Regions from separate parts of the Phenylobacterium composti DSM 19425 genome, predicted to be linked through region 1. Evidence: predicted binding sites of a transcription regulator. Region 1 holds the regulator's gene; each other region holds the start of a gene.
The links. Region 1 encodes LexA, which represses DNA repair genes until DNA is damaged. Its sites were predicted from a motif close to ATGTTCNCNANNTGTTCT; they were not measured.

Region 1 (9,307 bases):
GGCGATGCTGAAGGACCAGGGCGCCAATGCGCCGCCCGCCGTGGGCGGTCCGCCCCGGGTCCGTGTCACCGACAGCTTCTTCGTCGAGCGCTACAGCCACGTGATGCACCTCGTCTCCAATGTGGAGGGCGATGCGCCGGCAGGGCTCGATCCCGTGGACGTGGTGCTGGCCGCCCTGCCCGCCGGCACGCTTTCGGGCGCGCCCAAGGTGCGGGCCATGGAGATCATCGACGAGCTGGAGATCGAAAAACGCGGCATCGGCTACGCCGGCGGCGTCGGCTACTTCGGCTGCGACGGCTCGGTCGACACCTGCATCGTGCTCCGGACGGCCCTGTTCAAGGACGGCATGATGTACGTCCAGGCTGGCGGCGGCGTGGTCGCCGACAGCGATCCCGACGCCGAATATGATGAGACGCTGCACAAGGCCCGCGCCCTGCGCCGGGCGGCTGAGGAAAGCTGGCGATTCGTCTGAAGTTTCCGGAGTTTCGTGCCCATTCCGGGTAACAGAGCGCCTTGCCTAGTCGCAATTACATACCGAGGTTACGGAAACTGACGTGCGCCGTGGGGGCGGGCGTTTCAAAGGTGGCATAGGCGTGGAAGAAGGCCTGAAGCAGGACGAGGCGCCCGTTGCCCTCACCCGCCGCGAGCGTGAGCACGGGCGGATGTCGTTCGGCTTCATGCTGGACCAGGCGACCTTGGGGATCGGCGGGCTGTCGAGCCTCGATTCGATTCTCGTCATGGCCATCAACCAGGCCAACATCGCTCCGCTCACCCACGAGCCCCTGACCCGCATCCGCCACGGCCGTCTGGACGCCCCGGCGCCCGACGCCCGACGCCGCCCCGTGAGCATCAACGCCGTCGCCAATTCCCTGCGGATGCCGTTCGAGACCGTCCGCCGCCACGTGCGCCGGCTGGAGGCCCTGGGCGCCTGCGCCTCGGTGGACGGCGGCGTCATCGTGCCCGAGGCCTATCTGGCGTCTCCGGCCTACGTGGAGAGCGTCACCAAGAGCCACCGCCGGCTGGTGACCTTCTTCCACCAGGCGAACGCGGCCGGCCTGGTGGAGTCCCTGCCCCGCTCGGCCTATCCGCCCGAATCCTCGATCCCCGTCCGCGCGGCCGTCCGCCTGCTCTCGGACTATGTGCTGCGCACGACCGACGGCCTGATGGCCGCGGTGGACGACATCGCCTCAGCCATCGTGCTGCTGGCGGTGCTCACCGCCGAGAACGGCCGCACCAACGTCGCCGAAACCGCCCATCGCCTGTCTATGCCCGCGGAGACCGTCCGTCGGCATGTGAAGGCGCTGATGGATCAAGATCACGTCCGGCGGATCAGCAGCGGCCTCGTGGTGCCCTATGAGGTGTTTGAGCGGCCGGTCTGGCAGACCTTTCTGCGCGAAAACGCCGTCAATGTGCAGCGGCTGTTCGCCGGCCTCGCCGAGCGCGGCGTGATCGAGGCCTGGGGCCGGCTGATGCCGCCCGTGGTCGACGGTGACCTTACTCCGGCGCGCTCTTCACCGCCGAGTGGGTGACCAGGGGCGGAGCGAGAATCATCGCCGTCGCGAAAGCCAGGGCCGAGATCGCCAGGGCCGCCGCCGCCACAAGCGCCGGCCACGTACGCTCGGGTGGGCGACTGCGGGTCAGAAGCGCCCGGGCCCGGGCCATCGCCTGAAAATCCAGCATCGAATCGTCTGCCGACATGGGGCGAGCATCCCGCTTGGCGGATGCGTCGGCAAAGCCTAAGGGAGACGCATGATCCTGGTCGTCGATAACTACGACAGCTTCACCTACAACCTGGTTCACTACCTGAACGAACTGGGCGCCCACACGCATGTCGTGCGCAACGACGCCCTGACCGTCGACGAGGCGCTCGGCCTCAAGCCGGATGCGGTGCTGCTGTCTCCAGGGCCCTGCACCCCCAATGAGGCGGGCATCTGCCTTCCGCTGCTGGCCGCCGCGCCGGACGACCTGCCGATCTTCGGCGTCTGCCTGGGCCACCAGTCCATCGGCCAGGCGTTCGGCGGCGCGGTGGTCCGCGCCAAGGTGCTGATGCATGGCAAGACCAGCCCGATCCACCACAACGGCAAGGGCGTGTTCGCCGGCCTGAAGAACCCCTTCACGGCGACCCGCTACCACAGCCTCTCGGTTCGTGAGGCCGACCTGCCTGCTGACCTGGAGGTCACCGCCTGGACCGACGACGGCGAGATCATGGGCGTGCAGCACAAGACGCGGCCGATTTTTGGCGTGCAGTTCCACCCAGAATCCATCGCCACCGAATGTGGCCATGAACTGCTCGGCAACTTCCTCGACATCGCCGGCGTGAAGCGGCCCGCACGGTCCCTGGCCCAAGCCTGAGCGCCGTTCATGTCCGACGCCTTCAAGCCGCTCCTTTCGCGCCTGGCCGACGGCGCGACCCTGTCCGACGCCGACGCCGACACCTTCTTCTCGGCCTGCCTGCGCGGCGAGCCGACGCCGGCCCAGGTGGGCGCGGCCCTCACCGCCATGCGGATGCGGGGTGAGACCCTGGGGGAGATCGCGGCCTGCGCCCGCGCCATGCGCCGGGCCGCCGTACGTCTTGAGCCCGGTTTTCCCACCATCGACGTGTGCGGGACCGGGGGCGATGGCCTCCACACCCTGAACATCTCCACGGCGGTCGGCTTCGTGGCGGCGGGCGGCGGGCTGAAGGTGGCCAAGCACGGCAACCGCGCCATGTCGTCCAAGTCGGGCACCGCCGACGTGCTCACCGAGCTTGGCGTCAACATCGCCGCGTCCACCGAGGCCCAGTTGAAGGCGCTGGAGACGGCGGGCATCTGCTTCCTGTTCGCCCCGGCCCATCACAGCGCCATGCGCCACGTCTCGCCGATCCGGGCCGAACTGGGCTTCCGCACCATCTTCAATCTCCTGGGGCCCCTCACCAACCCGGCTGGCGCCCAGCGGCAGGTGATTGGCGTCTATGCCGAGCGCTGGGTGAAGCCGCTGGCCGAAGCCCTGAGGCTTTTGGGTTCCGAACGGGCCTGGGTCGTCCACGGGTCGGGCCTGGATGAGATGACCACCACGGGCGAGACCTCCGTCGCCGAACTGCGCGACGGCAAGGTGCGGCTGTTCACCGTGACCCCCGAGGCGGTGGGCCTGCGCCGGGCCGCCCTCGCCGACATCACCGGCGGCGCCCCCGCCGAGAACGCCTCTGCCCTGCGGCGTCTGCTGGCGGGTGAACATGGGGCCTATCGGGACATCGTGGCGCTCAACGCTGCGGCGGCCTTCCTCGTGGCCGACAAGGTCGAGACCCTGCGCGAAGGCGTCGAACTCGCCGGCCAGGTCATCGACGACGGACGCGCCCAGGCGGCGCTGGACAAGCTGGTGGAGATCACCGCGGCATGAGCGACATCCTGGCCCGGATCGCCGCCTACAAGCGTGAGGATGTGGCCGCCCGCAAGGCCGCGCGTCCCGTCATCGAGCCGGCCGCCTCTCCGCCGCGGGGCTTCCGCGACGCCCTGGCGCAACGCCACGCTCCCGGCCGCCTGGCGCTGATCGCCGAGATCAAGAAGGCATCGCCGTCCAAGGGCCTGATCCGGGAGGACTTCGACCCGTCCGCCCTGGCCCGCGCCTACGAGGCCGGCGGCGCGGCCTGCCTCTCGGTCCTTACCGACGAACCCAGCTTCCAAGGCAAGGACGCCTATCTCGTGGCCGCGCGCGAGGCGGTCGCCCTACCCTGCATCCGTAAGGACTTCCTGGTGGATCCCTGGCAGGTGACGGAATCCCGCGACCTCGGAGCCGACGCCATCCTGGTGATCCTGGCCATGGTCGACGACGCCCTGGCCGCCGATCTGATGGCCGAAGCCCGGCGGCTGGGCATGGACGCCCTGGTCGAGGTGCATGACGAGGCCGAGATGGACCGCGCCGGCAAGCTTGGCGCTGATCTGGTGGGTGTAAACAACCGCGACCTGCGCACCTTCACGGTGGATCTCGCCACCACCGAACGCCTGGCACGGCTCGCCCCGCCCGAAGCCCTGCTGGTGACCGAGAGCGGCATCTTCACCGCCGCCGACGCCGCGCGCCTTGAGCGCTCCGGCGCTCGGGCCATGCTGGTGGGTGAAAGCCTGATGAGACAAGCCGACGTCACGACGGCGACGCGCGAACTGCTGGGCTGAGTCGGTTTTCGTACTTGGCCGGGAATGATTTTCCCTGATTTTTCAGGGGGAACCGTCGTAACTTGACATTAACTGGGAACATCTACAGAACAAACGCAACGTTTGCGCTTTGTTCCAGAGGTCGCCCTAGATGCTCACCCGCAAGCAGCATGAACTGCTTATGTTCATTCATGAGCGGATCAAGGAGACCGGGGTCTCGCCGTCCTTCGACGAGATGAAGGAAGCCCTGGATCTGGCGTCCAAGTCCGGCATTCACCGCCTGATCACCGCCCTGGAAGAGCGTGGTTTCCTGCGCCGTCTGCCACACCGCGCCCGGGCCCTGGAAGTGGTCCGCCTGCCCCAGCAGGCCACGGCCGCCGCCCCGCCCAAGGGCCGCGCCCCGTTCAAGCCGCAACTGGTCGACGCCGGCAAGGACATGCCGGTGGCCGCCAACGACACGCGCGAACTCCCGATCCTCGGCAAGATCGCGGCCGGGACGCCGATCGAGGCCATTCAGCAGGAACGCGATCGCCTGCCGGTGCCCGAGGCCATGCTCGGCGCGGGTGAGCATTTCGTCCTCGAGATCCAGGGCGATTCCATGATCAACGCCGGCATCCTCGACGGCGACTTCGTGGTGATCCGCCGGACCGACAGCGCCAACTCGGGCGACATCGTCGTGGCTCTGGTGAATGGCGAGGAAGCCACCCTCAAGCGGCTGCGCAAGAAAGGCGCCTCCATCGCCCTCGAGGCCGCCAACCCGGCCTATGAGACCCGCATCTTTGGCCCCGACCAAGTGTCGGTGCAGGGCCGCCTCGTGGGCCTGATCCGGCGCTACCACTAAGTCGCCGCCGGCCGGCGGCGGGCCCTATCGGGGATCGAAGCCCCAGGTCCACGGTCGCCGGCCGCGCAGATCGCTGGCCCAGACGATCCGCCAGCCGCCGTCGGCCTGCCGGTAGAGTTCGGCCGAACCTCCGGCGCGGAAGTCCGCCCCCGTGAACACGACCGCCGCCGCGCAGCGCTCGGGCCGCAGGTCGTTGCGCACAACCACTACCTCGGCGTCGGCGCAGAGGTCGTCCAGCCGCCCGGCCCGAAGCGGACGCCGAAGGTTCCAGGCCGCCGCCAGCCGCACAGGCGCCCCCAGCCCCGGCGCGCAGCTCCAGCGATCACAGTCGAAGCGGATGTCGCGCTCGGCTTCGCTCGCCAGGGGCTCGAGGCCGCGCCGGCGCGCCCAGAGCTCGGCCCCGAACAGCTTCACGTCTGGCCGCAGCAGCACCGCCTGGCGTCCCTCCCGCACCGCCACGGCCGCACCATCGGCGCTGATCCAGACGTCAGGCGTCGGCGGACGAGGAACCCACAGCACGGACAGGGCTAGCGGCAGGCCGACCCAGCGTAGCGGCCCGCGCCAGAGGCAGATGGCGAGGATGCCCAGGAACGCCGCCGGCAGCGTCCAGGCCGGCGCGCTGGCGACCAGCGACTGAGCCATGGGCGCGGCGGCCGCCGTCGCCGCTACGCGGTTCATCAGATCGATGGCGAAGCCGGCCACCTCCAGGGGCGCGCGTCCAAACCCCAGGGGCGACAGGGCCGCGCCGATCGCCAGCGCCGGCATCAGGAGAAACGACGAGATCGGCGCCACCGCCAGATTGGCCAGCAAGCCCCAGGTCGAGACGCGGTTGAAGTGCTGGATCGCGAACGGCCCCGTGGCGAGCCCCGCCACGAAACTCACCGCCAGACTGGCCGCAACCCAGGTCGCCGCCGCCTGGGGCCCGCGGATCCACCAGGGCGCGGAGATCTCGCGAACGGGTTGCGGCCAGGCCTCGGCCAGGGCGACGAGCGCGGCCGTGGCTGCGAACGACATCTGGAAGCCGGGCTCGGTGACGGCCTCGGGCTGGGCTAGAAGAACGCCCATAGCGGCCAGGGCCAGCGCATGAAGACTGATCGCCTGGCGATCCACGAGAATGGCCGCAAAGGCGACCGACGCGGTGATCGCCGCCCGTTCCGCGGGCGGCGGCGCGCCTGACAGCACCAGATAGCCGCCCACGGCGGCCAGGCCCACGATGGCCGCCAGCTTCTTGCCCGACACCCGCAGCGCCAGCCACGGCCAGGCCGCCACAGCCACCCGCGCCGCGGCGAAGGCGAAGCCTCCCACGATGGCCATGTGCAGCCCGCTGATGGAGACGATGTGGGCCAGGCCCGAGGCGCGCAGGTTTTCCACTTGCTCGCGCGGGATATAGGCCTCGTGGCCGGTAGTCATGGCTGCGGCGAGGCCGCCGGTCCGCGGCCCCAGGGTCGACACGATCCGTTCGGTCAGGGCCCAGCGCGCGGCGTTGATTCCCATGGTCAGGCGCAGCCGCCAGGGCGCAAGCGCCGCCGGCGTCCAGGCCTGCGGCGGGCGCAGCGCCAGGCCCACACCGCCCACGCTCTCGAAAAAGGCGTCCCGGGCGAAATCGTAAGCCCCGGGACTGGCGGGCGGCGGCGGCGGGTTGAGGATGGCCAGGACCTGGATCGCCTCGCCCGGGCGCGGCAGGGGCGTTCCTGGCCGCAGGGTGATCCGCACCCGGATCGGGGTCGCCTCCGGGCTGAGATCTCCGACCCGGACCGGGGCGACCAAAAGCCGCTGGCCGCCCTGCCCCGGCGAGGCTACGTCCACCACCCAGCCTTCGACCATGTGAGGCCTTGCCGCCGCATCGGGCGGCGTCGCCATGACCGGGGCCGCGACGCTTTGCGTCCGGAACTTGGCCACGCCAAACCCACCCAGGGCGAAAGCCGCCAGGGCCAGGGCCGCGACCATGGCTCGCCCTCCGGTCCCGCGCCGGGACGCCAGGAGCAGCGCCAGGGCGGCCGCCATCATCGCCCAGGCCAGCCACATCTGTGGCTCGCGTAGCAGGCCGAAGTAGGTCGCGCAACCGGCTCCGAAGGCGACCGGGGTCCAGAGCGTCCAGCGATCGGCCTGGGCCTCGACCTGATTCCGAACCCAGTTCAGCGCCCGCCGCGGACTGGCCCCTGAGGGAATCGACGTGCTAAGAGGCGCCGCTCCGGCGTCCGCGCCCCCCTCCCCAACCCCCTCGAGTTCTATGGCAGACCGCCCCGTCCGCACCCGCATCGCCCCTTCGCCGACCGGCATGATGCACATTGGCACGGCCAGGACCGCGCTTTTCAACTGGCTTTACGCCCGTCACACGGGCGGGACCTTCCTGCTGCGCATCGAGGACACGGACCGCGAACGGTCCACGGAAGCCGCCGTGCAGGTGATCTTCGACGGGCTGAAGTGGCTAGGCCTGGAGGCCGACGAGGAGCCGGTCTTCCAGTTCGTGCGCGCCGATCGCCACCGTGAGGTGGTGGAGGACCTGCTGGCCCGCGGCCAAGCCTACCGCGACTACATGACGCCCGAGGAACTCGAGGCCGAACGCGAGCGCGCCCGGGCCGAAGGTCGCGTCGTCCAGTCGCCCTGGCGGGACGCCGCGCCGGAAGACGCCCCCGACCGCCCGTTCGTGGTGCGCCTGAAGAGCCCGCTGGAAGGCGAGACAATCGTCAACGATGCGGTGAAGGGCGAGGTGCGCTTCCAGAACAGCCAGCTCGACGACCTGATCCTGCTGCGCACGGACGGCACGCCGACCTACAACCTCGCCGTGGTCGTCGATGACCACGACATGGGCATCACCCACGTGATCCGCGGTGACGACCACCTGAACAACGCCGCCCGCCAGACCCTGATCTACAACGCCATGGGCTGGGAGGTGCCGGTGTGGGCGCACCTGCCGCTGATTCACGGGCCCGACGGCGCCAAGCTGTCGAAGCGTCACGGCGCCCAGTCGGTCACCGATTTCGCGGCGATGGGCTATCTGCCCGAGACCATGCGCAACTACTTGGCCAAGCTCGGCTGGGGCCACGGCGACGACGAGATCTTTTCGGACGAGCAGGCCATCGCCTGGTTCGACATCTACGACGTGGTCGGCGCCCCGGCCCGGCTGGACTGGGCCAAGCTGAACCACCTGAACAACCACTACATTCGCCAGGCCGAGCCCGCGCGCCTCGCCAAGCTCGTCGAGGAGGTCCTTGCAAGCCGCGACTGGACCCTTGAGGCCGGTGACATTGCCGTGATCGAGCGCACCATTCCGTTCGTGCGCGACGGCGCCAAGACCGTGGTCGACCTCGCAGACGCCGTGGTCTTCGCCCTCAAGCGGCGGCCCCTGGAGCTGCCCGAGAAGGCCAAGGCGGCCATGACCGAGGAAATGGTCGGCCGGCTCTCGCGCCTGCGCGACACCCTCGCCGCCCAGCCCCACTGGGACGTTCCTACCCTGGAGGCGGCGATCCGCGCCTTTGCGGAACAGGAAGGCGTCGGCATCGGCAAGTTCGGTCCGCAGCTCCGCGCCGTGCTGTCCGGCGGCGCGCCCGCGCCCGACCTTGCAGGCACGATGACGGCCCTCACCCGGGAGGAAACTCTCGCGCGCCTTGACGACGCGCTTTCACCCTCGGCGTAAAGCGGTATAAGGCCGCTCGAACGAGCGTTTATCTCGCATCCGCGAAAGGAGTTCGCATGGGCGACACGGCGAAGATCGGTATCGGCGGCAAGACCGTCGAGCTCCCCGTCCTGAAAGGCACGGTCGGACCGGACGTGGTCGATATCCGAAAGCTCTACGGCGACGCCGACGTCTTCACCTACGACCCGGGCTTCACCTCCACCGCATCGTGCGAGAGCAAGATCACCTTCATCGACGGCGATCAGGGAATCCTGCTGCACCGCGGCTACCCGATTGACCAGCTGGCCGAGCAGTCGACCTTCCTTGAGGTCTGCTACCTGCTGCTGCACGGTGAGCTGCCCACCGCGGCTGAATTCGCCAAGTTTGAGCACAACATCACCTATCACACCATGCTCCACGAGCAGTTTGATAGGTTCTTCAATGGCTTCCGTCGGGATGCTCACCCGATGGCCATCATGGTCGGCGCGGTCGGGGCTCTCTCGGCCTTCTATCACGACAGCACCAACATCGATGATCCCGAGCAGCGGATCATCTCGGCGCATCGCATGATCGCCAAGATCCCGACGATCGCGGCCCGCGCCTACAAGTACTCCCTCGGCCAGCCGTTCGTGTATCCGCGCAACGACTGCTCGTACGCCGAGAACTTCCTGCGCATGTGCTTCTCGGTCCCGGCCGAGGACTGGAAGCCGAATCCGGTCCTGACCC
Region 2 (9,307 bases), on a different contig from region 1:
CGAGGCCGAGCCGCTCCAGCCCGCCGGCGCCCAGCCGTAAGATGGCCCGCAACGCTCCCTCGGTGGACGCCTACGGCGACGGCGGCTTCCGCCTGGACGGCGTGCGGCACGAGGGTTCGGTGCTGATCCTGGCTGACGAGGCTCACCCCTGGCCGGTCGCGAGCCTCGCCGAGCTCACGGTGGAGAGCCTGGGGGCGGTCCTGGCCGCCGGCCGCACCGAGGTGGAGTTCGTCCTCCTGGGCGTGGGCGTGCGCAACGCCCAGCCGCCGCGGGAGGTGAGGGACGCCCTGCGCCAGGCCGGCATCGGCCTGGAGTTCATGGACACTCCCGCCGCCGCCCGGCTCTACAATGTGCTCACCGCCGAAGGCCGCCGTCTGGCCGCGGCTCTGATCGCCGTCTGAGCCCCTCCCAAGCGTCACCTTTCGGCGTTAGCCGAAACGCCCTATACCTGCGTCCCATAGGGTAGGTATCTCAGGGGCAAACAATGGCTGGACTTCTCGCCAATCTAAGAAACACGCTGATCGTGAGCTTCCTGCTCGCGGTGGTGATCGTGGCCGGTTACGGCATGCACAACGACGCCTGGGACCAGATTTTCTGGCAGGGCGTCTTCCGCTGGCTGCACACCCTGGTCGGCATCCTTTGGATCGGGCTGCTTTACTACTTCAACTTCGTCCAGATCCGGAAAATGCCCGAGATCCCGGCCGAGCTTAAGCCGGCCGTGTCCAAGTACATCGCTCCCGAGGCGCTGTTCTGGTTCCGCTGGGCGGCTCTCGCCACCTGGGTGATGGGCGTGATCCTGGCCTGGAACCGCGGCTTCCTGCTGCAGGCCTTCACCCTGGGCGCCCTCGACGGGTTCCAGGTGGCCCAGCACACCTTCATCGGCCTCGGCATGTGGCTGGCGACGATCATGTTCTTCAACGTCTGGGTCTTCATCTGGCCGGCCCAGAAGATCGCCCTGGGCATCGTCGAGGGCGACGCCGACGCCAAGGCCGCCGCCGGTCGCAAGGCCATGCTGTTCTCCCGCATCAACACCCTGCTGTCGGTGCCGATGCTGGTGACCATGACCATGAACCAGACGATCTTCGGCTGACGTCGCAGGCCAATTCTGCGAGAAGGCCCGCCGCAACCGGCGGGCCTTTTTGTTTCCCATGACCGACGATCTCGACGACCTGATCCGCCGCACCGACCCGGACCGCTGGCTCGCCAGCCGGTTCATCGGCGACGTCCAGGCCCGGGCGGACGTCATCGCCCTCTACGCCTACGACTACGAGCTGGCCCGGGCCCCAAAGGTGGCCTCCACCTCGCTGCTGGGGGAGATTCGCCTGACCTGGTGGCGCGAGGTGCTGGACGAGATGTTCGAGGGCCGGCCGGTGCGGCGCCATCCCACCGCCCAGGCCCTGGCCGACGTGGCCGCCCGCCACGGCCTGCCGCGTGAACCCCTGGAGGCGATGATCGACGCCCGCTACGCCGAGCTGGACAGCGCGCCCTTGTCCGCCGAAGCGGCTCACGACGCCGCCAAGGCCGCTGAAGGCTGCGCCCGGGCGGCGATGATGGTCCTCGGGGCGCCCGCGGAGTCTTCGATGGCGCCGGGCTGGGCGGCCGCCTGGGCTCTGGCGCGGCTGATCGAGGCGGGCCGGGTCGATCCTGCGGCCGTGGACGCCCTGCGGGCCCACGTGCGGCTCGCCCTGGCTGACGCCCGGTCGGTGGAGCGGGACTATCTGAGCGCCGAGGCCTTCCCGGCCATCGCCCACGCCACCCTGGCCCGGGCCTATGCCGCCGGCCGTGCGCCGGGGCCCACGCAGAAGCGCCTGCGCCTCATCTGGGCCGTGGCGCGGGGCCGGATCTGACGCCCGGCCCCGGTCAGGGAATCTATTCCGCCGCGGCCGCCTGGGCGCCGGTCAGCCAGGCCTCGAGATCGGCCAGGGCGCGCTCGCCCACCATCTGCTTCTTCAGCCGGGTCTTTTCCTTGGCGCCGAGGCGCCGGCCCTCGGCGTCGCGCTTGGGCGGGGCGATCGGCGGGATCAGGCCGTAGTTGATGTTCATCGGCTGGAAGCTGCCCGCGCCGCCTTCCAGGTGGCCGCCGGTGATGTGCCCGATCAGCCCGCCCAGGGCCGTGGTCTCCGGCGGCGGGACCGGCGACCGGCCGAGGCGTTCGGCGGCGGCGAAGCGTCCGGCCAGCAGGCCCACGGCCGCGCTCTCCACATAGCCTTCCACCCCCGTCACCTGGCCCGCGAAGCGCAGGCGCGGCTGGGCCTTCAGCCGCAGGGTGCGGTCCAGCAGCCGGGGGCTGTTGATGAAGGTGTTGCGGTGCAGGCCGCCCAGGCGCGCAAAGACGGCCTTCTCCAGCCCGGGGATCATCCGGAACACCTCGGTCTGGGCCCCGTGCTTCAGCTTGGTCTGGAAGCCCACCATGTTCCACAGGGTGCCCAGGGCGTTGTCCTGCCGCAGCTGCACCACGGCATAGGGCTTCTCGTCCGGCTTGTGGGCGTTGGTCAGGCCCACGGGCTTCATCGGCCCGTGGCGCAGGGTCTCGCGACCGCGCTCGGCCATCACCTCGATCGGCAGGCAGCCGTCGAAGTAGGGCACATGCTCCCAGTCCTTGAATTCCGCCTTGGGGGCGGCCAGCAGGGCGTCGATGAAGGCCTCGTACTGGCCCTGGTCCATGGGGCAGTTGATGTAGGCCGCCGCATCGCCGCCGGGACCGACCTTGTCGTAGCGCGACTGGCGCCAGGCCACGTCCATGTCGATCGAGTCGAAATGCACGATCGGCGCGATGGCGTCGAAGAACGACAGCTGGTCCTCGCCCGTCAGCTTCAGGATGGCGTCGGCCAAGGCCGGCGAGGTGAGGGGGCCGGTGGCCAGGATCACGCTGTCCCAGTCCTCGGGCGGCAGGCCGGCGATCTCCTCGCGGACGATGGTCACCAGCGGGTGCGCTTCCAGCTTGGCCGTCACCGCCTGGGAGAAGCCCTCCCGGTCCACCGCCAGGGCGCCCCCGGCGGGCACCTGATGGGCGTCGCCGCAGGCCATGATGATCGAGCCCAGCCGGCGCATCTCGTGGTGCAGCAGGCCCACGGCGTTGCCGGTCCAGTCGTCGGCGCGGAACGAGTTGGAGCAGACCAGTTCGGCCAGGCCGTCGGTCTGGTGGGCGTCGGTTTTGCGGACGGGGCGCATCTCGTGCAGCACGACGGGCACGCCCGCCTCCGCGATCTGCCAGGCGGCCTCCGAGCCGGCGAGGCCGCCGCCCACGACATGGATAGGGGTCATCGACATGGCGGCTGATTAGCAACGAATGACGCGCGCCGCGAGCGGGGCCTTGGCGGCGTGCGTCCGACAGGTCACTTTGAGCGTTCATGAAGGGGCGGTCCGAATCGGCGTCACTCGATCGGGCCAAGGGACGAGAATGGCTGGGTTTTCGCCGACCGACGCGGCGCTCGAAGGGTTCCGCATCGCCCGTGAGCGGCCGCGCAAGCTGCTGGCCGCAAGCCTGTTCATGTTCCTGGTCAGCGTGCTGCAGGTCCTCATTGAGGTGAACATGCCGGCCGAGGCCCGCGAGGCCCTGGCCGCACTCGGCGGGCAGGAGACCCTGGAGCCCGGGCCGTTCTTCGAGGCCATGACCATCCTCTCGCCGCTGCTGCTCTTCAGCCTGCTGATCCAGTGCATGATGGCCGCGGCCATCTACCGGATCCTGCTGCGCGGCCAGACCGGCTCCATCCGCCTGTTCCGCGTCGGCCCGGCCGAGTTCCGGCTGATGGCCCTGGCGATGATTTATGTGGTGCTGTTCGCCCTGCTGATGGGCGGCTTCACCCTGGCCGGCATGATCCTGGTCATGCTCGTCTCCGGGCTCGGGCAGGGGGCCATGATGTTCGTCGGCACCGTGGCCTGGGTGGCGGTGATCAGCGGCGTGGTCTTCATCGCCGTGCGCCTGTCCCTGGCGCCGGTGATCACCTTCGACCGCGAGAAGCTCGCCCTGTTCGATTCCTGGGCCGTCACCGAGGGGCAGTTCTGGCGCCTCGCCGGGGCCTATGTGCTCACCCTGTCGCTGATCGTGGTGGCCTTCTTCGTGGCGGTGCTGCTGTTCCTGCCCGCCGCCGCCATCGGCGTCGTCGCCTCGGGCGGCAGCCTGACGGACCTCTGGCAGGTCTTCGCCATCCCCGAGGAGCCCAGCCTGAAGGCCTACTTCCAGCCCCTGCGGGTGATCTACATGCTGGTATCCAGCGTGTTCAGCGCCTTCTGGTACGCCGTCATCGCCGCCCCCGGCGCCTACGCCTACCGCGCCCTCACCGCCGGCAAGGCGGCCGGCTAGGAAAACCCCTCCCCACGAAGGGGAGGGGATTGCGCCTTACGCCTCCACCAGCGCCTTGCGCCGGGCGGCCTTGCGTTCGCGGTGGCGTTCCAGCAGCTCGGCGAGGTAGCGGCCGGTCCAGCTGCGTTCGTTGGCCGCCACGTCCTCTGGCGTGCCGGCGGCCACGATCTCCCCGCCGCCGTCACCGCCCTCGGGGCCGAAGTCGATGATCCAGTCGGCGGTCTTCACCACGTCGAGGTTGTGCTCGATGACCACCACGGTATTGCCCTGGTCGGCCAGTTCGTGGAGCACCTCCAGCAGCTTCTTCACGTCCTCGAAGTGCAGGCCCGTGGTGGGCTCATCGAGGATGTAGAGCGTCTTGCCGGTGGCTCGCCGCGACAGTTCCTTGGACAGCTTCACCCGCTGCGCCTCGCCGCCGGACAGGGTGGTGGCCTGCTGGCCGACCTTCACATAGCCGAGGCCCACGCGCTTCAGCGTCTCCATCTTCTCGCGGATCGGCGGCACCGCCTTGAAGAAGTCGGCGGCCTCTTCGACCGTCATGTCGAGCACGTCGGCGATGTTCTTGCCCTTGAACATCACCTCCAGGGTCTCGCGGTTGTACCGGCGGCCGTGGCAGACGTCGCAGGTGACGTACACGTCCGGCAGGAAGTGCATCTCGATCTTGATCAGGCCGTCGCCCTGGCAGGCCTCGCAGCGGCCGCCCTTGACGTTGAACGAGAACCGCCCCGGCCCGTAGCCCCGGGCCTTGGATTCCGGCAGGCCGGCGAACCAGTCGCGGATCGGCTGGAAGGCGCCGGTGTAGGTGGCCGGGTTTGACCGCGGCGTACGCCCGATGGGGCTCTGGTCGATGTCGATGACCTTGTCGAAGTGCTCCAGCCCCTCGATGCGCTCGTGCGGGGCGGGGGCGTCCGAGGCGTTGTGCAGCCGGCGGGCGGCGGCCTTGTAGAGCGTCTCGATGGTGAAGGTGGACTTGCCGCCCCCAGACACCCCGGTGATGCAGGTGAAGGTGCCGATCGGGATCTCGCCGGTGATGTTCTTCAGGTTGTTCCCCTTGGCGCCGATCACCCGCAGCATCTTCTTCTTCGAGTAGGGGCGCCGCGCGTCAGGCACGGGGATTTCCCTGGCGCCCGACAGGTACTGCCCGGTGATGCTCTTGGGGTTGGCGATGATCTCGGCGGGCGTGCCCTGGGCGATGATCTCGCCGCCGTGGACGCCGGCGGCCGGGCCCATGTCGATCACATGGTCGGCGGTGAGGATCGCCTCCTCGTCGTGCTCCACCACCAGCACCGAATTGCCCAGGTCCCGCAGACCCTTGAGCGAAGTGAGCAGGCGGGTGTTGTCCCGCTGGTGCAGGCCGATGGACGGCTCGTCCAGCACATACAGCACGCCGGTGAGGCCCGAGCCGATCTGGCTGGCCAGGCGGATGCGCTGGCTCTCGCCCCCCGACAGGGTGCCCGAGGCCCGCGACAGGTTCAGATAGTCGAGGCCCACGTTCACCAGGAACCGCAACCGGTCGTTGATCTCCTTCAGGATCCGCCGGGCGATTTCCATCTGCTTGTCGGTCAGCTGGCCTTCCAGGGCCGTGAACCATTCCCCGGCGTGGCGGATCGACAGGGTAGAGACCTCGCCGATGTGCTTTCCGGCGATCTTCACGGCCAGGGCCTCGGGCTTCAGGCGATAGCCGTTGCAGGCCTCGCAGGGCGTCTCGGACTGGTAGCGGCCCAGTTCCTCGCGCACCCATGAGCTGTCGGTCTCCCGCCACCGGCGCTCGAGGTTCGGCAGCACGCCCTCGAAGGTCTTGCTGACCTCGTACTTGCGGGCGTTATCGTCATAGACGAAGCGGATCTTCTCCTCGCCCGAGCCGTAGAGGATCACCTTGCGGGCGGCCTCGGGCAGCTTCCACCAGGGCTCGTCCATCGAGAAGCCGTAGTGGCGGGAGAGCGCCTGCAGGGTCTGGGTGTAGAGCGGGGAGGGGCCCTTGGCCCAGGGCGAGATCGCGCCCTTGTGCAGGGTGCGCTCCTTGTCCGGCACCACTAGGTCGGCGTCGAAGGCCAGCTTCGCCCCCAGGCCGTCGCACACCGGGCAGGCGCCGTAGGGATTGTTGAACGAGAACAGCCTGGGCTCGATCTCGCTGATGGTGAAGCCCGACACGGGGCAGGCGAACTTCTCCGAGAAGATCAGCCGCCGGGGCTCCTTCTCGCCCGGCGCCACGTCCGCCCATTCCGCCACGGCGATGCCGTCCGCCAGCCGCAGGGCGGTCTCCAGGCTGTCGGCGTAGCGGCCCTCCAGGCCGGGCTTGGCCACCAGCCGGTCCACCACCACGTCGATGTCGTGCTTGAACTTCTTGTCGAGGCTCGGGGCGTCCTCGATGGGATAGAACTCGCCGTCGATCTTCAGCCGCTGGAAGCCGGCCTTCTGCCACTCGGCGATCTCCTTGCGGTACTCGCCCTTCCGGCCTCGCACCACCGGCGCCAGCAGGTAGAGGCGCGTGCCTTCCTCGATGGCTGCGAGCTTGTCGACCATCTGGCTGACGGTCTGGCTCTCGATAGGCAGGCCCGTGGCCGGCGAATAGGGCACGCCCACCCGTGCCCAGAGCAGGCGCATGTAGTCATGGGTCTCGGTCACCGTGCCCACGGTGGAGCGCGGATTGCGGCTGGTGGTCTTCTGCTCGATGGAAATTGCCGGGGACAGGCCCTCGATCAGATCCACGTCCGGCTTGCTCATCAGCTCCAGGAACTGGCGCGCATAGGCCGACAGGCTCTCCACATAGCGGCGCTGGCCCTCGGCGTAGATGGTGTCGAAGGCGAGGGAGCTCTTGCCCGATCCCGACAGGCCGGTGAGCACCACTAGCTCGCCGCGCGGGATGTCGACGCTCACGTCCTTGAGATTATGCTCCCGCGCGCCGCGCACGCGGATGAAGTTCTGGTGGTCGGCCATTGTGCCCCGGAAAACACGCAAGACGCCGCGGAAGCTCCTTTGGGACGGGCCCGTCGGCGAGACCGCTGAATGTAGGTGTCGCGAGTCACCGATAACATAGGAACGCAAGGCGAACATAGTCCCGCCGCGACCTCGGGCCGCAGGCCTGCTGACACCACGCTGGCAACAGGGGTCAGGCGCGCGCCCGCAGCCCCGCCATCACGATGCCGATGAGCCGCCGCGCCGAAGCTTCCCAGCCCGGCTGGTCGAAGCCGTGGCTGATCCCGAACATGGCCCGGTAGACGTCGTCCGCACCGATGTCGGGGCTGATGTCGCCGCCCTCCCGGGCCGCCGCCACCAGCTCTGTGAGGGCGCTGCTGATCGCTGGGCCCGCCGCCGCATAGGACTTGGCCCCCTCGCTTGAGGCGGCGCGCAGGGCCGGGGCGATCACCCGCTTGGCCGACATGTAGTCCACCAGCAGGTGCAGCCAAGCCTCCAGGGCCTCGCCGCCGGGCCGCTCGGCCAGCAGGGCGTCGGCCGAGGCCGAGAGTTGTGCCACCTCCCGCTGATAGACCGCCAGCAGCAGCGCCTCACGGGTAGGGAAGTGACGATAGAGCGTGCCGATTCCCACGCCCGCCCGCCGCGCGATTTCCTCAAGGGGCGCCTCCGCCCCCGCCTCGGTGAACAACGCCTTGGCCGACGCGAGCAGCTGTTCGCGGTTGCGCAGGCTGTCCGCCCGCGGCTTGCGGCCTTTTCCCGATCCCTCGCTCACGCGGGCTCCTTGAAAGCGGAGATGTCCTCCGCATATAAGCGGAGGTCGCCTCCAGTTACATGGCCGATGTATGGCCGGGGCGGCTCCCAGAGACAATCTGGCAGGCCCCCAGCGGAGGACCGTCCCATGAGCGCAGCCGGCAGCCGCGGCCCCTTCGGCGCCGCTTCCACCACTGATGACGTACTTGAAGGCCGCGACCTCAGCGGCAAGCGCGTTCTGATCACCGGCGTCTCGGCCGGGCTGGGCGTCGAGGCCGCCCGGGCCCTCGCGGCTCACGGCGCCGATGTCGTGGGCGCCGCCCGTGATCTCGACAAGGCTCGCCGCGCCACCGTTGAGGCCGGCGTGGCGGCCGAGCGGGGAAGCCTGGAGCTGATCGAACTCGATCTGGCCGATCTCGCCAGCGTCCGCGCCGCCGCCGACCGGCTGGTGGCCGCCGGCCGGCCCTTCGATCTGGTGCTGGCCAACGCCGGGGTCATGGCGCCGCCCTTTGGCCGCACCAGAGACGGCTTCGAGACCCAGTTCGGCACCAACCACCTGGGCCACTTCGTGTTCGTCAACCGCATCGCGCCGCTGCTGCGTGACGGGTCGCGGGTGGTGATGCTCTCGTCCGCCGGCCACCGGTTCTCGGACATCGATCTCGAGGATCCCAACTTCGACCGGGGCGACTACGACCCCTTCGTCGCCTATGGACGCTCCAAGACCGCCAACGCCCTCTTCGCTGTGGAGTTCGATCGTCGCCACAGGGACCCCGGCGTGCGCGCGGCGGCCGTCCATCCGGGCGGCATCCGCACCGAGCTTGGCCGCTACATGACTCCCGAGGTGCAGCAGCGCCTGTTCAAGCAGATCGAGACCGGCCTGCCGGCGGGCCGCTCCTACAGCTGGAAAACCATCCCGCAGGGCGCGGCCACCGGGATCTGGGCTGGGGTCGTCGCCGCCGCCGACGAGGTGGGCGGCCGCTATTGCGAAGACTGCCACGTGGCCGAGGTGCGCGACGGCGACATGAGCGTGCGCGACGGGGTGCGGCCCTACGCCGTCGATCCCGAGCGGTCCAAGGCCCTCTGGGCCCTCAGCGAGAAGCTCGTGGGCGAGCGCTTCTAGGTCGTGGACTCATAAGCTCTGAGCCACAGGCGGGTTGAGGCGAGCAGGACGGCGGCGAGGAAGTTCCTGGCGAGCTTGTCGAAGCGCGTTGCGATCCGCCTGAAGTGCTTGAGCTTGCAGAAGAAGCGTTCGACCTGATTGCGCTGGCGGTAGATCGCCGGCTCGACGGAGCGCTGGACCTTGCGATCCTTCTGGGTGGGGATGTGGGCGCAGCCGCC
Region 3 (9,307 bases), on a different contig from region 1:
GGACAGCCCATCACCTGGCTAAAGAATTCGATGTGGCTCTTGATGTCGGCGGCCATCACCGCGAGGTGGTGGACGCCGGTGGGCTGCGGCCCCGCGGACGCGCGTGAGGTCATCGGGCGGTCTCCCTCGCTCGGCCTTTTTCGGTCAGGACGCCGCCGAGCACGGCCTCCAGGATCATCTGTTCGTGGGCGGCCCGGGCCGCCGGGGTGTCGGGATCGAAGTCCAGCCCCTCGCGCAGCAGGGGAGCAAGGTTGATCGCCCCCGCCGCCGCGGCCTGCAGGGTCACGATCAGCAGCTCGGGCGGGCAGGGCCTGAGGTCGCCGTCAGCCATGGCCCGCCGCGCCAGTTCGGCCAGCCGGCGGTTGCGCGGTCCGATCAGATGCCGGTCCAGCCATGCCAGGCGCTCGCCTCCGGCCATGCCCTCCAGCGCCACGATCCGCCCGAGGGCCGGGTGGTTGCGGCTCACCTGCAGGAACAGCCGCATGGCCATCCGCAGCTGGGTCACCGCCGGCAGATCCCGGGCGGCGTCCATCAGTCGCTCCTCCTCGGCGATCACCGCGCCGAGGGCGAGCATGGCGCTGCGCCAGAGCTGGGCCTTGTCCTGGAAGTGGTAGTGCAGGGCCGGCTGCGAGACCTTCGCCGCCTTGGCGATCCCCGCCATGGTCACCCGCTCGAATCCCAGCCGCGAGAACTGGTCCAGGGCCGTCTCGCGGATGCGGGCGGCGGTCGCCTCGCCCTTGGGCGTGTTCGGCCAGTCGGGGGCGTTCGCCATGATTGACTCGCTAATCAGCGTTCCTGATTTTGTAGTCAGAAAAACCGGCGTTCCTCAAGCCGGGCGCGTTCGAGGGGAGGGTGGTCATGGCGGTGGTGCGCGAGCCCTATGGCTTCGTCCATGCGGACAACAGCCGGCTGAAGGAGGTCTATGGCGGGCCCACCGGCCAGGTTTTCGTCGAATGCATGCGCATCCGCCCCGATACCGGCTCGTCCAGGACGGTGATCCTGTTCAGCCACCCGGTGGGCGGCGGCGCCTTCCTGCCCCTGGTCACGGCTCTGGCCCGGGCCGGGCGGCACGTCATCTACTGCAATCCCCGCTACCGGGGGAACGACACGGCCCTGATCCTCGAGAAGTGCGTCCTCGATCTCGGCGCCTGCATCGCCGACCTCAAGCAGCGCTTCGGCTATGAGAAGGTGATCCTCGGCGGCTGGTCCGGGGGCGGGTCCCTGTCGCTGTTCTACCAGGACCAGGCCGAGCACCCGACCATCACCGAGACTCCGGCGGGCGACCCGGTGGACCTCGTGGGGGCCGGGCTCCAGCCGGCCGACGGGATCCTGCTGCTGGCGGCCCACATCAGCCGCTCGGTGACCATGACCGAATGGCTCGATCCCTCGATCCTGGACGAGCGCCGGCCCTTCGACCGTGACCGGTCGCTCAACATCTACGACCCCGACTGTCCCGAACGGCCGCCCTATTCGGACGAGTTCGTGGCCCGCTTCCGCGCGGCCCAGATCGCCCGCAACCGCCGGATCACCGCCTGGGCCAAGGCCGAGCTCGCCAAGCTCCGCGCCGAGGGCGCCCCTGACGCCGAGCGCTGCTTCGTCGTCCAGGGCACCATGTGCGACCTGCGCTGGACCGATCCCACGCAGGACCCGTCCGACCGACGGCCCTACGCCTGCTACCTGGGCGACCCGAGGATCGTGAACGACGGGCCGGTGGGCCTTGGCCGCTTCACCACCCTGCGCTCCTGGCTCTCCCAGTGGAGCTATGACGAGAGCCGCGCCAACGGCGAGATCAACGCCGGCCGCATCTCCTGCCCGGTGCTGGTGGTGAACAACACGGCCGATCTTGCCTGCACCCCCAGCCACGCCCAGCGCCTGTTCGACGCCACGGCCTCGGCCGACAAGTCCATCATCCACATCGAGGGCGCCGACCACTACTACGCCGAGCGCCCAGACCTCCTGCCCCGGGCCACGGGGGCGGTGGGCGAATGGCTGGACGCCCGGGGCTTCGTCTAGGTCCGACCGCCTCGCCTACGTCCCGCCTGAGGGGACTCAGGCCCGGCTCCAGGCGAAGCAGCCGGCGGGCAGGCCCGCGCCGCTGACCAGCAGCGCCCCGCGCCGGTAGAACCGCCAGCGCTCGGCCGCGTCCGCCTCGACCACCACCACGCCCAGGCCGGCGTCCGTCCACACCAGCCGGGCGTCGGCGTCCGCCACCGCGGCCAGGGCCTGCCGCGGCTCGACGCCGGGGGCGAAGACCACCGTGGTGAACGGCTGCTCCGCCGGCGGCCGCAGCGCCCAGGCGCCGGCGATCCCGATCAGCCCGATCAGCGCCCCCAGGGCCGTGACCGAAGCCCTTCGTCCCGGGCGTCCGCCCCCGCCCCGGCGCACGAGCAGGGCGCCAGCGGCCAGCGGCAGCAGGCCGAACGCCCCCAGCCAGATCAGGTCCCACATCAGCGGATTGGGGCTCTGGAGATTGACCCGGTGCAGGCCCAGCAGCCAGTGCGAGGCCACCGCGTCGATGACGTGCCAGGCGCCGAAGCCTGTCAGCAGCGTCCCGGCCAGGACGCGCCCCTCAAGGTCTTCGCCGCGCCGCTGCGCCCGCCACAGGCCCCACAGCGCCGCCACGGCGATGACGTACATCAGGCCGTGGAAATAGCCGTCCCACAGCACCTGCAGCCGCAGGTCGGACACCGCCGCCGCCAGGCTCAGCAGGTGGTGCCACTGCAGGATCTGGTGCAGCAGCACCCCGTCGAAGAACCCGCCCAGGGCGAACCCCAGGGCCGCGGCCCACCGGGTCCAGGACGATCTCCACACCGGGCTTGCCATGGGCGCGCGCTCCCTTGCCTCGCGCGCTCAACGCCGGGCCGCGCCGATGGCTCCGGCGGCCTCCGGCTCAGGCCCCCGCGGCCCGCGCCGCGTCGGCCGCCTCGAACTGGCGGATCTGGTCGGCCTCGGCCTTGCGGAAGGCGGGGCGGGCGGTGGCCCGCGCCACATAGGCCTCGCTCGCCGGCCGCTCGCCGAAGGCCCGCACCAGGGGCGCGCGCAGGGCGTCGGCCATCAGGATGTCGGCCACGGTGAAGCGTCCGGCCGCCAGCCATTCCCGCTCGGACAGCACCCGCTCCATGTGCGCCAGCCGCTGGGCCAGCCAGCCGGTCAGGCCATTCTCCGGCTCGCCGCAGATGTTCAGGAACCACCAGGGCACGCTGGCCATCTCCACCGAGTTCAGGGCCGCGATGGTCCATTGCAGGGTCTCGGCCTCGCCCACGGGGTCGCGGGGCATCAGCCGCTCGCTCCGGCGGGCCAGGTGCAGGAGCGCCGCGCCGCTCTCGAACAGCTTCACCTCGCCGTCGTCGAGATAGGGGACCTGACCGAAGGGCTGGCGGTCCAGGTGGTTGGTCTCCCGGCCGTCGAAGGCCACGGTGCGGACCTCATAGTCCAGCCCCGCCTCCTCGCAGGCCCAGCGCAGCCGCAGGTCCCGCACGAAGCCCCGCGGCCCTTCCGGAACCCAGTCGTAGGTCCACACGATCAATCGGCCCATGGCGCCTCGCCTCCCAGGGGGCCCGCCCAGCGTCCCCGCCGGCAGGCTAACGCATCTGCGGTCCCTCGTGCGCCTGAACCGATGCTTGCGCCCCGCGGCTGAGCCGATCGGCCGCTCGCGCGTTCTTCCCTCGGCAAACAGGGAGGCCGCCCGCATGAAGCTCTCCGAAGAGGACCGCGACCGGCTCGCGCTGCACTCGGCGTTCGCCGTCCACCAGATCGCCCGCTGGATCGCCACGCGCCAGGACGTGCCGCCCGACATCCGCGAGCGGCTGCGCGGCCACATCTCGGCCATCGAGGGCGTCCTCGTCACCAGCGGCCACGACTGGATCAAGGACGAGATCGAGGCGACCGAGGCCGCCCTCGGCTAGCCCGGGCCTTACTGGACGCCCAGCACCTTCTTCAGGAACTGGACCTCCACCGTCCGCACGGCCTCCTGATTGGCCTTCTTGTAGATGCCGTGGCCCTCGTCCTTGGCGAGGACGTACCAGACCTCGGTGCCCTGGGCCCGCAGGCTGGCCACCATCTGCTCGGACTCCGAGCGCGGCACGCGCGGGTCGTTGGCGCCCTGGAAGACCATCATCGGCTTCTTCATCTTGGGGCTCATCTTCACCGGCGCGATCTTCTCGAACACCGCCCGCATCTTCGGGTCGCGCTCGTCGCCGTATTCGGCCCGGCGCAGGTCCCGGCGGTAGCCCTCGGTGTTCTCGAGGAAGGTGATGAAGTCCGAGATGCCGTAAAGGTCGATGACCCCGGCGATGCGGTCGTTGTAGTGGCCGGCCACCGCCAGCACCATGTAGCCGCCGTACGACTGGCCCACCACCGCCACGCGGCTGGCGTCCAGGTCAGGCTGCCTGGCCACCCAGTCCAGCAGGGCGCCGATGTCCTTCACTGAGTCCTCGCGCTTCTCGGCGTTGTCGAGGGACAGGTAGGTCTTGCCGTAGCCCGACGAGCCGCGCACGTTGGGGATGATCACCGCCGCTCCCAGCTCGTTCACCCACGACTGCCGGCGCGGGTTGAAGTTGGGCAGCTCCTGGCTCTCGGGCCCGCCGTGGATCTGGATCACCACCGGCAGCTTTTCCCCGGGCCGGGCCGTCTTCGGGCGGTAGATGAAGGCCGGGATCGTCCGCTTGTCGAAGGTGGGATAACGGAACAGGGTCGGCTCCACGAGCTTGGCCGCATCGAGGCCGCCCAGCTCGCTGTGCGTCCACCGCACCAGCTCGTCCCTGGCCAAGTCGTAGCTCCACACGTCCCCCGAGCTGGTGGAGGTCGAGAGCGACAGGCCGAGCTTCGTCCCGTCCGGCGAGAACTTCAGCGCCGTCAGCACGCCCGGCGGCAGCTTCGGCCCGGGCAGCTGCCGGCCGCTGGCCACGTCGCGCAGCACGACCTTGGAATAGCCTTCCTCATTCACCGCATAGGCCACCGTGCGTCCGTCGGGCGAGAGGGTGAAGTCCTCGGCCCCCCACTTGGCCCCGGGCTCCAGGTCGCGGACCTTGCCCGTGGGGAGGTCGATCACCACCGGCCGGGTAACCTCGGCGCCGTCGTCCGACAGGGTCAGCACGCCGCGGCCGCCGTCCACGAAGGCCGCGCCCTGGTAGGCCGCCTTGCGCCCCTTCGGCCTCACCGGGGTCAGGGCGCCGCTGGCCACGTCCAGCACGAACAGCTCGGTGTGTTCGATGGAGTTGTAGCGGGCCGCCAGGATCTTCGCGCCGTCGGCGCTGATGTCCTGCGGCGAGATCGCCCCGGTCCCCTTGTGCACCACCCGGCGACTCTCCGGGTTCGACGGGTCGGCCGCCACGATGTCGTAGTTGGGATCGCCCGGGGTCACCTGGGCCCAGGCCACCAGCTTGCCGTCCTTCGAGAACTTGAAGCTCTGGTTGCGGGTCTTCGGCGCGGTCAGCTGCACCTCGTGGCCGGCCAGGTCGCGCAGGAACGCCTGGTAGTATTCGGCCCCGCCCACGTCGATCGGATAGAGGAACCGCTCCGTGCCCGGCTGGACGATGGCGCTGCTGATCGGCTCGGCCGCGAAGGTCAGTTGCGTGCGCGCCGCCCCGGGCGCGGCCACCCGGTGGATCTGGTCGGTCTCGCCGAACCGGGTGGCGATCAGCATCGAGCCGTCCGGCAGCCAGTCCTCGAACACCGCCGAGCGGGCGTTGTAGTAGGGGGCGATGGCCGCCTTCAGGGCCGGGGGCGTGGCCGGCACGCCCTCATAGACGATCTGGCCTTCCTCGCGCCGCTCCACGCCCTGGGCAAGCGCGCCCGGGGCCAGCGCGCCCGTGGACATCAGGACAGCGACGGCCGCACTGGCCAGCAACGCACGCGACAGCATCCTTCGGGATCCCCCAGCTCGAAACCTGGCGACGACCGAAGCGTGCGCCGCCCGCGCCGTCAATCCGCAGTCGTGCTAGGCCTTTGGTCGAACGAGAGTCGGCCAAGGACCGAACGGGGAGGGCAATCAGATGAAACCGCAGGACCTCGCGCCCATGGGGGCCCTGGCGGCCGCCGTCATCGGCGCGCTCGCCTACATGCTGATCTGGGACAGGCCGGCTTCGGCCCCGGTGGTCACCGCCGTGAAGGGGACGGGCGTCGGCTTCCTGGCCATCTACGCCGCGCTGCTGGCGAAGGAGTTGGATGGCTGGCTGATCGCCCTCGTCATGCTGCTCGGCATGCTGGGCGATGTGCTACTGGCGGCGGCGGGGCTTTCCACCGGCGCCCTGGCGTTCCTCGCCGGCCATGTGGTGGCGGTGATCCTCTACCGGCGCAACGCCCGCCGGCCCCTGACCCCGGCCGTCCTCGCCGGGGCGTTGCTGTTCGTGGCGGCGGTGGTGGCTCTGGCCGCTTGGCTGCCGGGCGATCCAGCCGCCGCCCTGCCGGTGGGGCTCTACACCGCCGGGCTCGCGCTCATGGCGGCCTGCGCCTGGGAAAGCCGCTTCCCCCGGGCGCTCACCGGCCTCGGCGCCCTGCTGTTCGTGATCTCCGACCTTCTGATCTTCGCCCGCCTCGGCCCGCTCGCCGGCCGGCCGTGGGTCGGGGCGGCCGTGTGGATCACCTATTTCGGCGGCCAGCTGCTGATCGTCCTCGGCGTCACCCGCACCCTGGCGCGCCGCTCCATCACGGCCTGAGCGCCGGGAGACCTACGACCGTTTCTGACGCAGCCGTCCGTCAGAGTCTTCCTCGTCGGGAACGCGGTGTTCCCGGCGCGGCCCCGGACCCTCCCGGGCCGAGGAGAACATCTTGCGAACCGCGAACAAAGGCGGTACGCATGAGTCCTCGGCTCTGGCACGAGTTCGACCGGCCGGGTTGGCGGAATCGTGGGATAGAGAGGCTCGGAAATGACTCAGTCGGCGTTGAGGCTCGTGGGCAAGGAAGACGGTGAAAAGCAGCGCGCTCTAGAGGCGGCGCTGGCGCAGATCGATCGGGCCTTCGGCAAGGGCTCGGTGATGAAGCTGGGCGACAAGGGCAAGGTCGTGGAGATCGAGGCCGTGTCCACCGGCTCCCTGGGCCTCGACATGGCCCTGGGCATCGGCGGCCTGCCCAAGGGCCGGATCATCGAGATCTACGGCCCGGAAAGCTCGGGCAAGACGACTCTCGCCCTGCACGTGGTGGCCGAGGTCCAGAAGTCGGGCGGCACCGCCGCCTTCGTCGACGCCGAGCACGCGCTCGATCCGTCCTACGCCCACAAGCTGGGCGTCAATCTGGACGACCTGCTGGTGGCCCAGCCCGACACCGGCGAACAGGCGCTCGAGATCACCGACACCCTGGTCCGCTCCAACGCCGTCGACGTCATCGTCGTCGACTCGGTGGCCGCCCTCACGCCCCGGGCCGAGATCGAGGGCGAGATGGGCGACAGCCTGCCGGGCCTTCAGGCCCGCCTGATGAGCCAGGCCCTGCGCAAGCTCACGGCCTCGATCTCCAAGGCCAAGACGCTGGTGATCTTCATCAACCAGATCCGCATGAAGATCGGCGTCATGTACGGCAGCCCCGAGACCACCACGGGCGGCAATGCGCTCAAGTTCTACGCCTCGGTGCGCCTCGACATCCGCCGCACCGGCTCGGTGAAGGTCCGCGACGAGATCGTCGGCAACAACGTCCGGGTGAAGGTGGTCAAGAACAAGGTCGCCCCGCCGTTCCGCGAGGTCGAGTTCGACATCATGTACGGCGAGGGGATCTCCAAGCTGGGTGAAATCATCGACCTCGGCGTCAAGGCCGGGGTGGTCGAGAAGTCCGGCTCCTGGTTCTCCTTCAACTCCCAGCGCATCGGCCAGGGCCGCGACAACGTCCGCGAGTTCCTCAAGCAGAACCCGGACATCGCCGCCCAGATCGAGGCCAAGGTCCGCGGCGCCAAGTCGGCCATCGAGGAGGAGCTCCTCGTCGGCCCCACCGACGACGCCAACGAACCCGACGGCTCCCTCTAGTCCTCCCCCTCCGGGGGGAGGTGGCCCGAAGGGCATTCGCCACCTCCACCGTCGTGCGCCGCGCCGGCGTCGGGCCTCCCCGCCAACCCGGCCCGCCGCCGCCCACCCTGCGCGCGGCTTTCGCGACGGCGGATGACGCCCGGGGCCCACGCCCCGGGCGTCCTTCCTTATCCACGGGCGCCCTACAGCCGCAGCTCCATGGCGTAGTTGTGGATCGCCACCCCGCGCACGGCGAAGTCGCGCCGGGCGACCAGGGCGAAGCCCTTGCGCGCGAACAGCCCCCGCGCCAGCTCGCTGGCCTCTACGTAGAGCCGCCGCATCCCCGCCGCCCGGGCGTGCGCCAGCAGGTCGTCCAACAGGGCCGAGGCCACACCCGTCCCCGCCGCCTGGGGCCGGCAGTAGAGATGGTCCACGTGCCCGTCCGCCTCCAGGTCGCAATAGCCCAGCAGGCTCCCGTCGGCGCCCTCCGCCACCCAGGTCCGCCGCCCGTCCTCCGCCCGAGCGTGCACCGCCTCCGTGGGCGTCGGTTCCGGCGCCCAGGCCGCCACCTGCTCGGCCGAATACCGCCGCGCCCCCAGCGCCCGCGCCGCCTCGAAATACACCCGCCCCATCTCCCCGGCGTCGGCAGGGGCATAAGGGCGGATCGTGAAGGGCAGGGCAGGGGCGGTCATGACTACATCCTGGTCGACCTCGACTGGCTCGTTCACTTTTCCTCTCATCCCCCCGCGAAAGCGAGGGGCAGACCGCCGCCGCCCGCCGCGCCGCCCTTCGGACCTGCGCCTTCACGGGGCCGCGCCGAGTCATGCCCGCTCGCCCAGGCCGGTCTGCGTCGGCGCCTTCAGCGTGCCATTCCGCCCGCGCCGGAAGACGCGCGGCCTCGGCAACTCGGCCAAGAGGCCGCACCCGTCCCGCGTGCTTTCCCTTTGCCCCCGTCTTCGCGTAAACGGAGCCCGCTCCCACATAGAGGGGGCGAGAGCGCCTGTTCCCGAAGACGAGATTCCATGACGACGTCGTCCAAGCCGACCCTGAACGAGATTCGCGCGCAGTTCCTGGAGTTCTTCCGGAGCAAGGGCCACGCCGTCGTCCCCTCGGCGCCGCTGGTGCCGCAGAACGACCCGACGCTGCTGTTCGTCAACGCGGGCATGGTGCCGTTCAAGAACTACTTCACGGGCGCCGAGACCCCGCCCTATCCGCGCGCGGCCAGCTCGCAGAAGGCCGTGCGCGCCGGCGGCAAGCACAACGACCTCGACAACGTCGGCTACACCGCCCGGCATCACACCTTCTTCGAGATGCTGGGCAACTTCTCGTTCGGCGACTACTTCAAGGAAGACGCCATCAGCCACGCCTGGGAGCTGCTC

Region 2: the regulator LexA is predicted to act here: its motif matches at 7,340-7,357, upstream of uvrA (excinuclease ABC subunit UvrA).
Region 3: the regulator LexA is predicted to act here: its motif matches at 6,761-6,778, upstream of recA (recombinase RecA).

Annotation. Positions count from the first base shown of each region.
Region 1 is NZ_JCANTT010000019.1:24,910-34,216, reverse strand. Features, by position in the region: gene trpE (anthranilate synthase component I) at 1-472, shown strand, start outside; gene BO64_RS14700 (hypothetical protein) at 594-1,529, shown strand; gene BO64_RS14695 (hypothetical protein) at 1,495-1,698, opposite strand; gene BO64_RS14690 (anthranilate synthase component II) at 1,750-2,352, shown strand; gene trpD (anthranilate phosphoribosyltransferase) at 2,362-3,375, shown strand; gene trpC (indole-3-glycerol phosphate synthase TrpC) at 3,372-4,145, shown strand; gene lexA (transcriptional repressor LexA) at 4,276-4,965, shown strand; gene BO64_RS14670 (ComEC/Rec2 family competence protein) at 4,990-6,990, opposite strand; gene gltX (glutamate--tRNA ligase) at 7,196-8,602, shown strand; gene gltA (citrate synthase) at 8,659-9,307, shown strand, end outside.
Region 2 is NZ_JCANTT010000003.1:117-9,423, reverse strand. Features, by position in the region: gene secF (protein translocase subunit SecF) at 1-40, shown strand, start outside; gene BO64_RS01215 (Mth938-like domain-containing protein) at 42-401, shown strand; gene BO64_RS01210 (urate hydroxylase PuuD) at 485-1,090, shown strand; gene BO64_RS01205 (squalene/phytoene synthase family protein) at 1,149-1,847, shown strand; gene trmFO (methylenetetrahydrofolate--tRNA-(uracil(54)-C(5))-methyltransferase (FADH(2)-oxidizing) TrmFO) at 1,870-3,270, opposite strand; gene BO64_RS01195 (hypothetical protein) at 3,401-4,303, shown strand; gene uvrA (excinuclease ABC subunit UvrA) at 4,340-7,240, opposite strand; gene BO64_RS01185 (TetR/AcrR family transcriptional regulator) at 7,413-7,991, opposite strand; gene BO64_RS01180 (SDR family NAD(P)-dependent oxidoreductase) at 8,118-9,089, shown strand; partial or broken gene BO64_RS01175 (transposase) at 9,086-9,307, opposite strand, start outside.
Region 3 is NZ_JCANTT010000013.1:151,344-160,650, reverse strand. Features, by position in the region: gene BO64_RS07095 (VOC family protein) at 1-113, opposite strand, end outside; gene BO64_RS07090 (TetR/AcrR family transcriptional regulator) at 110-772, opposite strand; gene BO64_RS07085 (alpha/beta hydrolase) at 859-2,013, shown strand; gene BO64_RS07080 (DUF2243 domain-containing protein) at 2,050-2,823, opposite strand; gene BO64_RS07075 (glutathione S-transferase family protein) at 2,891-3,535, opposite strand; gene BO64_RS07070 (RING finger protein) at 3,690-3,905, shown strand; gene BO64_RS07065 (S9 family peptidase) at 3,914-5,863, opposite strand; gene BO64_RS07060 (lysoplasmalogenase family protein) at 5,994-6,656, shown strand; gene recA (recombinase RecA) at 6,867-7,949, shown strand; gene BO64_RS07050 (GNAT family N-acetyltransferase) at 8,132-8,656, opposite strand; gene alaS (alanine--tRNA ligase) at 8,951-9,307, shown strand, end outside.